2 regions of the Rubrobacter tropicus genome follow, and region 2 is predicted to be linked to the other one. Evidence: riboswitches for the same ligand, from Rfam matches in the RefSeq annotation. Region 2 holds a riboswitch; the other holds the start of a gene.
What was found. Region 2 has a riboswitch for cyclic di-GMP ahead of GBA63_RS01525 (response regulator). Riboswitches for the same ligand answer to the same signal wherever they lie in the genome.
Positions count from the first base shown of each region.

Region 1 (7,303 bases), 1.7 Mb from region 2:
AGCGCGTGACTTATGGCTTGAACGGGGATTCTCCTCCAGCGCTCCTGCGCAATGGTAAGCCTCTGGTCGAGTTCGTCAGGCCCGGCGGGCTCAGCTTTACGTTCTGCGAGAGCGTGGATAGCTGCGATCCCGCGTCTCCTCCGTCCATAACCGAGGGACAGATGAAGCTGGTGCACATAGAACTCAGGGTCCAGGTGGACCGCGGGATCTCCGGGCCGGCCACTCAGACCCTTGCTACCGACGTAAAATTGAGGAACCGGCTCAGATGAAGGCGCGAAGTTTGAAGAGAGGCGAGGCCGGAATCGCCCTGCCCATGGCCATCTTCGTGATGGTGATAGTCGGAGTGATGGGAGCGGGGCTTCTGGTCTTCGTGCGCAACGACCTAGAGACCGTAGTGGAAGTGAACCGGGGGCAGCGCGCGCTGGAGATAGCGGAGGCCGGCGTAATGGCCGCGAAGCAGCAACAACTCTCCGACGTGGTGCGCCAACATTACGATAACGATTACACGAACGACTGCTCTCCGGGCCGGCGGATCGGGGCGGATTGGTCTCCTTCGGCGACCGTGTGGGCGGATCCGAGCACCTGTTCCGGTGCCACCGTAACGCGCCAGCCAGGGGTTAGCCGGGAGTTCGGAGGTGGACGATTCAACGTGACCATCCGGTGCTTCGATCAGCTCAACGATCCGGTCTCCGACCCGTGCGGCGGCGTGGATGAGGACGCTCCCGTTAGCGTCGAGGCCGGGAAGCGGTCTTACTTCAAGATAACCTCCACCGGCTATTACCCGGCCGACGGCACGGGAGCGGTCCGCACGGTGCAGGCGATATTCCATACGAACCGCCTAGACGTGCCGACGGCCTACTACACGCCACAAACGATACGGTTTAACGGCAACGTAGACCTGAGCGGTGTCAGCTTCTTCGCCGGAGAAGATATCGTTCTCGGGAATGCCGACCTTGCGAACGGGCCCGCCGATCCCGCGGCCTTGTATAGGGACTGGGATACCACCAACCCGCTCAACTTCACTCCGACTTCCAACCTCAACACCTCGCCGCGGCGCACGGCGCCAGATCCGGCCTCGCCCAGAGTAGACAAGGCCGGGCTTGGCGCAGAGGGACTTATCTGCAACAGCGCGGGTAATTGCGATGGTCCCTCCGACAGTGTCGCCGACGGAATAAACAACTACGACTCCACGACGGCGACCAGGGGCTCGCAGCAGAGGTTCGTCAGAAAGTTGCCGGACGACCTGGACGACCCCAACCCGGCAAAGACGATCTCCCATCCATTTGACCCGTACGCGGAGTTCGACCTGACCTCGCTGGAGCAGATCGCCCGAAGCCAGTGCGTCGGAGGCGCGTGCAACTACTACGAGGGTTCCGTGAATATCGACGACAGCCCGACTTCCGGTAGCGACGTGCAGTATCCCGAGAACTCGACCGATCAGACCGTGTTCTACGTGGACGCTAAAGGCGGAGACGTCACCTATACCGCGAGCTTTCCCTCCGGGCCTGGCAAGGGACTGATCGTTGTAGAAAACGGAGACCTCGATATCAGGAACAGCTCCAACGGGTTTGACGGCGTGATCATCGTAACGGGAAACGGCACGACGACCGGGAGCTACACCAACAGCGGCAACAGGACCGTCAAGGGTTTCGTCATCGCCGAGAACGAGATGACGATCGGCGGGACCGTAGACCCGTTCTCCGTAGTCGGCGAGTTCAGCCAGCGCGCCGGCTTCTACAACATGAGGCAGTGGAGCTGGCGCGAGTGCTACAGCGTAGGCTGCACCTAGAAAAGCCCGCTTACGCTTCCAACAGATCCCCCCAACCGAAAAATTTCCAGGAGGGCGTCTAGAAGATGCATAAGTGGGCTCAACTACGATAGGCAAGTTAGCAGCAACACACATCGTCGGAAAGGAGAACCGCATGCTGCGCTGGTTTGGCAAGAGGTTGCGAGAGATGCAGGAGGTGCCCCGTGACGAGCGCGGCTTTACCCTCATCGAGCTCCTAGTCGTGGTGATCATCATCGGTATACTGGCGGCCATCGCCATACCGGCCTTTCTCGCCCAGAGGGAGCGAGCCCAAGTAGCCAACCTCGAGAGTGATTTGCGGAATGCTGGTACTGCCTTCACCCAGTGCATAACGGAGACAAGTACCTTTGCCAGCTGTGACGAGCAGGATGAGCTTGAGGGCTACGGCTACAACAAGAGCGCGGACGTCACCTTTGGTGGCGTTACAGGGAACGCCGATGCTGGGGTGATCACCGCCAGCCACGTCGACAACACCGATGTCGACGGCAACTTCAACAGTGGCACCGGACAGGTTACCGTCAACAGCGACGCACCTACTCCGTAACTCCTGACCACCTCGATTCATCGGGCGCCCCTCCAGGGGCGCCTTCTCTGTGCCCTATTTGGCACATACGTGCCACGCGAGAATGGGCCATCTGGGGGATGCGTTCGCTCCGGTAGAAATCCACAATGCCCTGCATGGCTACGGCGCATCCTATAAAAGAGAAACGGAGTCGGACTGGGAACAAGGCTAGGCTGGGGTTGCCCTGGAACGTCGTCCTGCACAATGACTGGAACAACTCGATGCCGAGGGTCGTCGTGGTGCTCAAGAGGGCGATCCCCGGCATGACGTACAAGAGGGCAGCCGCGGTCATGTACGAGGCGCACAGGAATGGCCGGGCTGTGGTGAAGAGTTGCCACAAAGAGCTGGCGGAGCTTTACGAGGAACGCCTGCTCGGTAAGGGCCTGAGCGCGAGCATAGAGCCCGCCTGACGCGAGGCGTTTCTCTACAAGCTACGCGCCCGACATTCGCTGTGGATGTGCGGGGCGCATGACCCGCGGGGCGCGACACAGTCTGTCTTCGCGAGAGCCCCGATGCTTTTCGCGGCCTGATCCGACCGCGCGGTTCTACAAGTGCGCTCTTGTATCATTTCTCGTGGTGGGGGTACACTGGAAGCGGACAAAGGCAAACCTGCCGCGAGGCAGGGACGCAAAGCCACGGGTCTCGCGAGAGCAGATAGCCGGGTTGCCGACGATGTGGGCTGATTCGCCAGCGACTCTGATCACCCTCTCGCCTATCCGAATCGCAGTTTATGGTCTCCCGGGCCAAGGGTCGGGAGTAGCTAGACAGGAACGCTCCGGGATCTCGGGGCGGTTGCGCGCACGTCGGCCGATGGGTCGAGAAGGGTGGTCTCAACCGAAATGCCCAATACGGAACCCATCGAGATCCTGCTGGTCGAGGACAACCTGGGGGATGCGCGGCTGGCGCGGGAGGCGCTGAAGGAGAGCAAGGTCCGGAATAACCTGCACCACGTCGCTGACGGGGTGGAGGCAATGCGGTTCTTGCGGAGGCGGGAGGGGTATGCCGGCGTGTCTTTGCCGGACTTGATCCTGCTCGACCTGAACATGCCGCGCAAGGACGGCCGCGAGGTGCTCGCGGAGATCAAGGAGGACCCTCAGCTGCGTCTGATCCCGGTGGTGGTTCTGACTACGTCCGAGGCGGAGCGGGATCTTATCAAGAGCTACGACTTGCACGCCAACGCCTACGTCGTGAAGCCCATTGATCTGGACCGGTTTATCGAGATCGTGCGGGCCATAGAGCACTTCTGGTTCTCGGTCGTGAAGCTGCCGCAGGGGAACGGTGGCTAGCGAAACCAACGGGGCGCGGCGGGAGACCGTCGGCGTGCTGCTGGTCGAGGACAACCCCGGCGACGCGCGGCTGGTGGAGATTATGCTCTCCGAGCCCGGCCTGATGTGGGACTTCGAGATAAGCCACACGGCCCGGCTCGGGGACGCCGTCGAGGAGCTCGAACGGTCGGAGTTCGACGTGGTGCTGCTCGACCTCTCGCTGCCCGACTCCCAGGGGATGGAGACGGTGGAGAGGGTGCGGACGGTGGCGTCGCGGACGCCTGTAGTCGTGCTCAGCGGCCGGGACGACGAGGAGATAGCGCTTCTGGCCCTCCAGGGCGGGGCCGAGGACTATCTGGTGAAGGGGCGGGGGACGGGGAGCTCGTCGCCCGGTCGATCCGGTACGCGATCCAGCGCAAAAAGGCCGAGGAGAGGCTGGCCTACCTCGCCCAGTACGACCCGCTGACGGGCCTCGCCAACCGCGCCCTGTTCCAGGACCGCCTCCAGCAGGCCGTGGCCCGCGCGGAGAGGTCGGGGGTGCCGCTCGCGCTGGTGTTCGTGGACCTGGACCGCTTCAAGGCCGTCAACGACACTTTCGGGCACGACTGCGGGGACGCGTTGCTCCGGGAGGTGGCAAGGCGCATCAGGGACCGCGTCCGCGAGAGCGACACCGTGGCCCGCCTGGGCGGCGACGAGTTCGCCCTTATCCTCGAGAACCTCTCCGAAGCGGAGGACGCCGCGCGCGTGGCCCAGGACGTGCAGAGGCGCCTGCTGGAGCCGGTCCTCCTCGCCGGGGACCAGATACCGGTGTCGGCGAGCATGGGCATAGCGTTGTGGCCGGCTTCCGGGAGGGAGAGGTTGCTAAAGGACGCCGATGCCGCCATGTACCGGGCCAAGCGCCAGGGAGGCAACGGGCACCGGTTCTACACCGAGGAGATGAACGCCCAGGCGACGGCCCGCCTGACGCTGGAGAGGGACCTGCGACGGGCCCTCCAGGACGAACAGTTCGTACTGTACTACCAGCCCCAGGTAGACCTCTCGACGGGCAGGATAGTGGGTGCCGAGGCCCTCCTGCGCTGGCGGCACGTCGAACGGGGGCTCGTGTCGCCGGGCGAGTTTATCCCCATCCTGGAAGAGTCGCGCCTCATAAATTCCGTGGGCCGGTGGGTGCTCGGCTCGGCGTGCCGGCAGGGCAGGGCGTGGCGGGAGGCGGGGCTGCCGCCCCTGCGCGTCTCCGTCAACCTCTCCGCGCGCCAGTTCGGCCGCAGGGACCTCGCGGACGACATAGCCGGGGCGCTCGCCGAGGGCGGGATGGAGCAGGAGAACCTGGAGCTCGAGATAACCGAGAGCCTGCTCATGGAGGACCCGGAGACCGCGCTCGCGACCCTCGGGAGGCTCAGGACGGAGCTCGGGGGAGTCGGAATCTCGATAGACGACTTCGGCACCGGCTACTCCTCGCTCTACCGCCTCAAGGCGCTGCCCGTGCAGCGGATCAAGATCGACCGCTCCTTTATCCGGGGCGTACCGGAGGACCGCGAGGACGCGGCGATCACGGCCGCCGTGATCGGGCTGGCCCACGACCTCAGCCTCAGGGTGGTCGCGGAGGGCGTCGAGACGGCGGAGCAACTCGCCTTCTTGCGCGCCCACGGCTGCGACGAGGCCCAGGGCTTCTTTTTCGGGAGGCCGGTTCCGGCGGAAGAGTTCGCCGCGTTACTGGCAGGGAATGGCCCCGGCGCGAAGGACCGCCCACGATGACGGGTCCCGCGGTCGTCATGCTCGACCACGCGGGGAGAGTTACCGCCTGGAATGAGGGCGCTGAACTCCTCTACGGGTACGCGGCGCGGGAGATCGTGGGAGAGCATCTCGGGTTCTTGTACGACGATCCCGAACGGGCCGAGAAGGACCTGGGCGCGGCGGCGCGGAAGGGTTGGCTCGGGGTGGAGGGTCCGCGCTTGCGGGCGGACGGGACCAGGTTTCGCGCGGCCGTCGAGATCTCGGCCCAGCGGGACGCCCTGGGCGACCTGGTCGGTTTTACAGCCGTCGTCGGCAAGGAGGACGACGCGGGCGAGTCGCGCTTTTTGGCGGAGTCGGGCCGCGTCCTGTCCTCCTCGCTGGACTACAGGGAGACGCTGTCGAAGCTGGCCGGCCTGGCCGTCCCGCGTCTCGCGGACTGGTGCGTCGTGGACGTGCTCGACGAAGAAGGCGGCATCAACAACGTCGCCACGGCGCACCGGGATCCCGAGAAGGCGGCCCTGGCGCGGCGGTGGCGGGAGCGTTATCCGCCCGACCCGGAGGCGAAGCGGGGGGCCCCGCAAGTCCTCCGGACCGGCCGGCCCGAGCTCGTCCCCGAGATACCCCCGGGTTGCTTGAAGCGGCCGCCCGGGACGACGAGCATCGGCGGCTGCTGCAGACGCTGGACCTTTCTTCGTACATGGCGGTTCCCCTCCTGGCGCGGGGCCGGATTCTCGGCGTGATCACGCTCGTGGCCGAGTCTGGCCGCCGTTACGGGCCGGACGATCTCGAACTGGCTGAAGACCTCGCGGCCCGCGCCGCGCTCGCGGTGGACAACGCCAGGCTCTACGAGGGGGCGCAGCGTGAGATCTCCATCCGCGAGCGCGCCGAGGGCGAGCTGAAGAGGGCGGAGGCGCGCTACCGGGCTCTCGTCGAGCAGATGCCGGCGGTCACCTACATCGAGGCGCTCGATGAGGGAAAGCGCGGCACCGAAATCGTCTACGCGAGCCCCCAGATAGAGGGCCTCTTCGGGTACACGGCCGAGGAGTGGATGTCGGATCCCGGCCTGTTTGTCCGCCTCCTTCATCCGGACGACCGCGAGAGGGTGCTCGCCGAGGACGAGCGCACCGAGCGCACGGGCGAGCCGTTCCGGGAGGAATACCGCCAGTACACCAGGGACGGCCGGATCGTCTGGGTGAGGGACGAGGCGACCCTCGTGCCCGACGAGGAGGGGCATCCCCTCTACTGGCAGGGTGTGATCCTGGATGTCACGGAGCGGAAGCGGACCGAGGAGGCCCTGCGCCTCAGCGAGGAGCGCTACCGGGCCGTGATCGAACGCGCTGCCGAGGGTATCTACCTGTTGGACGCCAAGACCGCCCGCGTTGTCGACGCCAACCCCGCCTTCTGCCGCCTCCTGGGCTACACCCGGGACGAGGTCATCGGCATGTCCGTCTACGACCTACTCGACCACGACCGCGAGGAGATAGCGCACAACATCGACACGACACCTGCGGGGGCGAGTCGGGAGGTGGGCGAGCGGCGCTACCGCCGCCGCGACGGTTCGCTGCTGCACGTGGTCTCGAACGGCAGCGCGATGTTCCACGAGGGGCGCAGGGTCATCAGCATCCTGATGCACGACGTGACGGAGCGGAAACGCGCGGAGGAAGCCCTGAGGCGCAGCGAGGCCAGCCTCCGCGCGGCCCAGGCGATGGCGAGCATCGGGGACTGGGAGTACGACTTGATCCGGGACACCTCGCGCTGGTCCGAAGAGCTGTACCACATCTTCGGCCTCCCGGGTGGGGAGGCGGCACCGGATTTCCGGGCGTTCTTCGAGCTCGTCCATCCGGACGACCGGGCGGCCGTCCGGCGGGAGGTCTTCGGGGTCCTGCGCGGTGGGGAGGAGTCGAGCCGGGACTACCGGATCGTGCGTCCTCGGGG
Region 1 is NZ_CP045119.1:2,066,372-2,073,674, forward strand. Features, by position in the region: gene GBA63_RS10270 (PilW family protein) at 1-269, shown strand, start outside; gene GBA63_RS10275 (hypothetical protein) at 281-1,789, shown strand; gene GBA63_RS10280 (type II secretion system protein) at 1,863-2,351, shown strand; gene GBA63_RS10285 (ATP-dependent Clp protease adaptor ClpS) at 2,549-2,779, shown strand; cyclic di-GMP riboswitch class I at 2,962-3,040, shown strand; gene GBA63_RS10290 (response regulator) at 3,209-3,655, shown strand; gene GBA63_RS23575 (response regulator) at 3,648-4,100, shown strand; gene GBA63_RS23205 (putative bifunctional diguanylate cyclase/phosphodiesterase) at 4,121-5,389, shown strand; gene GBA63_RS10300 (PAS domain-containing protein) at 5,386-6,108, shown strand; partial or broken gene GBA63_RS10305 (PAS domain S-box protein) at 5,997-7,303, shown strand, end outside.
Region 1: it holds a riboswitch for cyclic di-GMP, as region 2 does, so the genes downstream of both, GBA63_RS10290 (response regulator) here and GBA63_RS01525 (response regulator) in region 2, are expected to answer to the same signal.

Region 2 (7,303 bases):
CGAGACCCCGGACGACTACCTGAACTTCTGGTTCCCCGACCAGAACCTCACCATGAAGGACCTCCCGCCCGACCTCGCCGACTACTACCGCTACGACCTGCAAAAGGTGGAGGGCGGCTACAACCCGAAATGTTCTTCGGAGGCCGCGAAACAGGACTCGCCCTCCGTCACCAAAACCAGCCCGACCATCGAGGAGATGCGTGCCGTAGGATGCCCCGTCGCCCTCGTCCGCGCCTCGGAGGGTTTCTTCCCCGGCAGCCGGCCGCTCATCCCCGACGAGACCCGCGACGCAATGGCCGGGGCGCTCGACATCCGCGCCGAGATGGTCCTGCCAGGCGCCAACCACTACACGATGATGTGGCCACCGTACACACGGCAGTGGGATGACCTTCTCCGTTCGGATGAGTGGTACCGCTAAGGACGTGCGCTTCGCGCTCGTAGAGTCTGCCTACGGGTTTTCGGAAGGGCGGCGAAGGTCAGATCCCTGCACCTTCTTCGCGAAGGCAACGACCGAAGAGCAGGAGGCCGGCACCCGGATCGAGTGCGTGAGTTATGACGATGGGGATATTCGAAAGCGCGTGCCCCGAACAGACGACGATTGTGGTTTCTCTGCGGATACGGTTGCCCGGGCTCATAGCCTTCCCGGAAGCGGCGTGAGAGCTGGCTCGCCGGCCGAGTAGCTCGGGGAAGGAGCGAAGTACGGCTGCCCCCGGAAGCCGCCACGCTCGGGGACGGTGTTCCTTCGTCGGGGGACCCGTTTCGCCCGCCGCGCGACGCTTCGCCTCCGCACTCGGTGGTGTGGGTGTGCTGTTCTGGCGGATGCTGCAGCCGAAAGGGTGCGTTCGGCGCGGGTTAGCTAGCGCCCTTCGACAGCTCCTGTTCGAGCGCCGCGCGGACGCGCTCGTACTCTGCCTCTAGTCGAGAAAGCAGGCTCGGAGCGGCCGAAACGTCATTAGAACGGCCCATCCCCTCGAGCTCTCCGCAAATAGCCTCCATCGCCACGGCCCCCATGTTCGCGCAGCTTCCTCTCAGGGTGTGCGCGACCCGCTCGACGGGGCGGGCATCCCCGGCTTCCACGGCGTCTCGCAGGGCCACGAGCTGCGGCGCTACGCTGGCCAGGAACAACTCGGTCAGTTCGCCGAGGATGTCTGGCTCGCCCTCCACCTGCAGCTCTCGCAGGCCCGCGAGTACGCCCCGGTCCAACGGACCTTGCTCCGAGTCCTTCCCGGCAGAGGCGTCATCAACCGCGGCGGCCTCGACTCCCGGGTCTCCTTCCTCGGGGACCCACCGTTCAAGTACCTTCAGGAGTTCCTCGGATTTCACAGGCTTCGGGACGTAGTCGTCCATACCGGAGGCCAGCGCCTTCTCCTTGTCGCCTTGCATCGCGTTCGCGGTCATGGCGATGATGGAAGTGTGACGACCGACGCTCTCTCGGCTCCGGATCTCGGCGGTCGCCTCGTAGCCGTCCATCTCCGGCATCTGCACGTCCATAAGCACGGCCGCGTATGAACGGCGGGAGAGCGCTTCGAGCGCTTCCAGACCGTTCGCGACCACGTCGGTCTTGTAGCCCAGCTTCTCGAGCATCCTTACCGCGACCTTCTGGTTCACCGGGTTGTCCTCCGCGACGAGCACGTGGGCCCGCCAGGGCCGTCCGAGGGAACGGAGATTCGCATCGTCTGATCGGGCGGCGATGGACGCTTTGTGCGGCGGGGCCGAAGTCGTGTCCGCTGGGCGGCCCATCGCCGTTGCGATGGCGTCGTAGAGCTTGGACTGCCTCGCCGGCTTTGCGAGGTAGGCCGAGAAGCCCGCATCTAAGGCCTGCTCCGCTACGCCACGCAAGTTGACAGAAGTGAGTAGTATGAGTCGGGTGGAGGCTATCGCTGGATCGGCCTTTATCGTGCGGGCGAGCTCTATGCCGTCCATGCCCGGCATGGCCAGGTCGAGGACCGCCAGTTCGTAAGGCTCGTTCCGCCGTGCGGCGTCTCTCAGGATCGTTAGGGCGCTCGGGCCGTCTTCGGCCGCACCGTTCTTCATGTCCCAAGAGACGACTTGCTGGTGCACTACTCTGCGGTTGGTCTCGTTGTCGTCGACGACCAGGATCTTTAGGCCGCCCAGATCAGCGTATCGATTCCGAACGGTCCGGGCGCCGAGCGGCGACCTTTCCAGGTGCGCGGTGAACCAGAAGGTGCTCCCCCTGCCCGGTTGGCTCTCCACCCCGATCTCTCCCCCCATAAGCTCCACCAGCTGCCTGGAGATGGCGAGGCCGAGGCCCGTGCCGCCGAAGCGGCGCGTCGTGGAGGCGTCCGCCTGGGTGAAAGGCTGGAACAGGCGCGCTTGCTGCTCTTCGCTCATCCCTATGCCCGTGTCCTCTACCTCGAATCGGGCCGTCACCGTTCGGGAGGTTTCCTCGGCCATCTCGACGCGCAGGATCACCTCTCCCCGCTCGGTGAACTTTATGGCGTTGCCGATCAGGTTGATCAAAACCTGCCTCAGGCGTCCGGGGTCGCCCCTGAGGGCCGTCGGCATCCCGGGGTCGACCAGGCTCGCCAGTTCCAGGCCCTTGGCGTGAGCCCGCTCGGCGAGCAAGCTCATTGTCTCCCCGACCGTGGCCTCCAGGTCGAAGTCGAGCTTCTCGAAGTCCATGCTCCCGGCCTCGATCTTGGAGAAGTCCAGGATGTCGTTGATGATGACCAGCAGGTTCTCGGTCGACGCCCTCACCGTCTCGGTGTACTCGCGCTGCTCCGCGTCGAGCGGCGTGTCCAGGAGGAGCTCGGTCATGCCTATGACGCCGTTCATGGGGGTGCGAATCTCGTGGGACATGTTCGCCAGAAACTCGCTCTTGGCCTTGTTGGCCGCCTCGGCCTCGTTTCTGGCCACCTTCAGCTCGTCGATGACGGCTTCTAGCTGCGAGGTACGTTCCTCGACCCGTTCTTCGAGTCCCTCGTTGAGGTGGCGGATCTCCGCCGCGGCCCGCTCGTTGTTGCGCATGAGGCCCATCATGCGGAACAGCACCAGCAAAAAAAGCACGACCGAGCCCCCCGCGATCACGGGCACGCTCAGCGGCGCCCCCCGCGCCGCCTGGACCGCGAGCAGCCCGGGGGCCGTCAGGGAGGCCGCCGCGAGTAGCGCGAGGCGTCGACGCGTGAGCCTGGTCTCGGGATCCGGCGCGACGCCGTCGGAGAGATCCACCATCGACGGGTGCAACGCGGCGGTACCCAGAAAAACCAGGAAGAGCATCTCGAGGGCGTCGACCGGGGTTCCGGTTTCGTAGGTGCCCGCCAGCGTCGACACGGTGTAGGCGGCGTCGAAAGCCAGCGTGCACGACACACCCGCGACCAGCGGGTAGTAGGCGAACGGGCGTTCGCCGGAGACGAGCAACATCCGCACCACGAAGGCGAGCAGCAGAACGTCCATGAGCGGGTAGGTCACGGAGACGAGTTGCTCGAGCCGGGTGAGCGACTGGTCCTCGAAGAACGGCCGCATCAAGAAGACCCACGCGATAACCCCCACGCCCACGGCGACGATTATGGGATCGATGACGCTGGCCCTGTCGCGAACGAACCTGCGCTGCTGGAAAAGCAGCAGGGCGCCGGCCGCGCAAGGGTAGCTGGCGATGAGCAACGCGTCGGCCAGGGAAGGAAACGGGGTCCTCCCCAGGGTGACCTCGTAGTAGACGAACGTCACGATGCCGAGGACGAAGAACAGCGTGCCGAGGGTGAAGAGGTACCAGGGCAGCGGACGCTTCGGCCGGTGCATGAGGATGCCGGCCACGAACGCCCCCAGCGCCGCCAGGTTGAAGAGCGGGCGGAGGGTGTCCTGCGCGGCCGGTGACGGGAGGAAAAAGTACGCGACCGTCGCGAGAGCGCCCACGATCAGGTAGACGAGCCACGCCCGCGACCGCCCCCCCTCACTCTTCCACGCGCTGATCATGCTTGAGTCGGGCGCCCTTCGGCTCCGAGAAAGAAGGACGGCATAGACTCTATCTCTCCTTCGGCGGCCCGGCTGCCTCCCCGTGAGTGAGGTCCGTGGCTTTGTGCCCCCGCCTCGCGGCGGGTTTACCTTTTCCAGGACGCCCGACATTGTACATCGTGGCCGGGGGTCGCGCCGTGCGACACGCGGGTGTTTGTGGCGACATGGGGTCATGGTACGCCAAGTAGCTTGGTTCGCACGGTAAGTGGCCGGTTACGTGAACGCGGCAAGCATCCTCCCGAAAGGCTCGTGCTATTCTTCATGCGAAAGGCCGCGCGTGCGGGAAGCGGGGGCCGCTTGCTGTACGCCGCGGCAGCGCTCGCGTGACGCGGACAAACTATCCTGGAGGGGGAACATGGTGCTGCACAAAGGCGGCCGTCAAGAGGTGCCCGACGACCTCCGCCCGCCCTTTCCCGACGACGAGGTCGAGCCCGACACCCTGATAGATCTGCTCGTGCACAGGGCGTCGCACCAGGCCAGGGACCAAGCTTTCATGTTCCTGGAGGATGGGGAATCCGCGGGGGACTTCGTGGATTACGCGGGTTTGGACGGGCGGGCCCGGGACGTGGCCGCGAGGCTGCAAGCTCTGGGGGTCGAGACCGGGGAGCGTGTCCTCCTGTTCTACCCCCCTGGCCTTGACTACGCCGCCGCGTTCCTCGGTTGCCTGTACGCCGGGGTGGTGGCCGTGCCCGCCTACCCGCCGCGGCTCAACCGCCCCATATCCAGGCTGCGCTCCATCGCCACGGACTCGGGCGCGACCGTGGCGCTTGCCCCCTCTCCCGTCCTGTCCAACCTGGAGAAGCGGCTCGCGCACGCCCCGGAGATGAGGTCGCTGCGTTGGCTGTCCACCGACGACGGCGAAGACCGGGCCGAAGCGTGGCGCCGGCCCGAGGTGGACGCCGATACGCTTGCTTTTCTGCAGTACACGTCGGGTTCTACTTCCTCGCCCAAAGGAGTAATGGTCACCCACGGCAACCTGCTGCACAACCTGGCCCTGATCTACCACGGTTTCGGGCACTCGGCGGGCAGCCACATGGTGAGTTGGCTGCCCCCCTACCACGATATGGGGCTGATCGTCGGGATACTGCAGCCGCTCTACGGGGGCTTCCCGGCCACCCTCATGCCGCCCGCCTCCTTTATGCAGCGACCCCTTGGCTGGCTGCGGGCCATCTCCCGTACGGGGGCCGACAGCGCCGGCGCGCCCAACTTTGCCTACGACCTCTGCGCCCGTGTGATCACCCCCGAAGAGCGGGCGACCCTGGACCTCAGCGGCTGGAAGTTGGCCTTCAGCGGGGCCGAGCCCATCCGGCGGGAGACCCTGGAGCGGTTCGCGGAGGCCTTCGCGCCCTGCGGTTTTCGATGGGAGGCGTTCTACCCGGCCTACGGCCTCGCGGAGGCGACCGTGTTCGTGTCGGGGGGAAGGAGGCAAGATCCGCCCGTGGTGCTCCCCCTCGAAGGGGCTGAGCTCGAGCGGGATCGGGTGGCCGTCGCCGCGTCGGATGGAGGCCAGCGTTCGATCGTGGGCTGCGGGCGCGCTCCGGCCGACCAGGAGATCGTCGTGGTCGATCCCAAAACCCTGACCGTCTGCCCGCCCGACCGCGTGGGAGAGGTGTGGGTGTCGGGTCCCAGCGTCGCCCAAGGGTACTGGGGGCGGCCCGAGGAGACGAAGGACACGTTCGGGGCTTACCTGGCGGATACGGGCGAAGGGACCTTCTTGCGGACCGGCGACCTGGGGTTCTTGCACCACGGGGAGCTCTTCATCACGGGGCGGCTCAACGACCTCATCATCGTCCGTGGACGCAACCACTACCCGCAAGACATAGAGCTTACGGCGGAGCAGAGCCACGCGGCCCTCCGTCCGGACTGCAGCGCCGCTTTCTCCGTGGACATCGACGGGGACGAGCGCCTGGTGATCGTCCACGAGCTGGAACGCAGCCACGTGAAGAACGTGGATGCCGACGAGGTGGCCGCGGCCGTGCGCAGCGCGGTGGCGGATCTTCACGAGTTGGAGGCCCACACCATCGTCCTGGTCAGGACCGGGAGCATACCCAAAACATCCAGCGGCAAGATCCAGCGCCGCGCGACCCGGGCCGCCTACCTGGAAGGCTCCCTGCCCGTCGTGGCCACAGACGAACTGTCTGACGACGCGGGTCGGCAAGACACCGAAGAGGAGGGAGATCCGGTCGCGCCCGAGGTTGCCGGCGAAGCAGATCGCGTACTGGACACGGTCGGCGATTTCGTCCGACGAAGGGGACGAACGGAGCCCGTGCGGCCCTCCGACTCCCTGCGGGGGGATCTGGGGCTCGACTCGCTGGCGATAGCAGAGATGCTTATGGACTTGGAGTCCGCCTTCGAGGTGCGGATGGGCGATTCGGTTATCGCCGACTCGCGAACGGCGGAAGACGTAGTCGGCGAGGTGCTCAGGGCCCGCCAGACGGACGCGGGGGGGCCGTCGGAGAGCGACGGGATCGCCGGGCTGCAGGAACGAATATTCCGCCAGATCCCCCAACTCGGCGCGGTCGTGAACGAGCAGGACGGTCGGAGCGTCAAGATCGGGGGGCGGTGGTGCGCTGATTTCGCGTCCGCGAACTACCTGGGTCTGGACCTGCACCCGGAGGTTCTGGCTGCGATCCCCGATGCGATAAGACGCTGGGGCGTGCACCCGAGTTGGACGCGGGCCGTGGCCTCACCGCAGATCTACGACGACCTGGAGCGGGAGCTCGCCGACTTCGTCGGTGTCCCGGACGTACTGGTGTTCCCGACGATCACCCTCCTACACAGCGGCGTCTTGCCCGTCCTTGCGGGCGCGGACGGCCTCATTCTCCTGGACCGGGCCGTGCACACCTCCATGCAGGAGGCGGCCTACCTCGCCAAAGCCCGGGGCACGGCCGTGGACTGGTTTGACCATAACGACCCCCAGGACCTCGAACGGGTGCTGGAACTCCACCGAGGGCGGCCACGAAAGATAATAGCCGTGGACGGTGTCTACTCGATGTCCGGTGCGTATCCCCCCCTGCCGGAGTTCGCGAGGCTGGCACGCAAGCACGAAGCCAGGGTGTACGTGGATGATGCCCACGGTATCGGCGTGGTTGGCGAAAACCCCACGCCTGACAACCCGTACGGGGATTGGGGCAACGGCATCGTCCGCCACCTCGGTCTGCGCTACGGCAGGGAGATAGTCTACGTCGGCGGCATGTCGAAGGCGTTCTCTTCGATGGCCGCTTTCGTCAGCTGCTCGGACGAGGACGAGAAGCGTCGTCTGGCCATGGCCTCGACGGCGGTCTTCTCCGGGCCTTGTCCCACGGCGAGCCTGGCGAGCGCCCTTGCGGGCCTC
Region 2 is NZ_CP045119.1:338,134-345,436, forward strand. Features, by position in the region: gene GBA63_RS01520 (alpha/beta fold hydrolase) at 1-418, shown strand, start outside; gene GBA63_RS01525 (response regulator) at 853-3,930, opposite strand; cyclic di-GMP riboswitch class I at 3,990-4,070, opposite strand; gene GBA63_RS01530 (aminotransferase class I/II-fold pyridoxal phosphate-dependent enzyme) at 4,325-7,303, shown strand, end outside.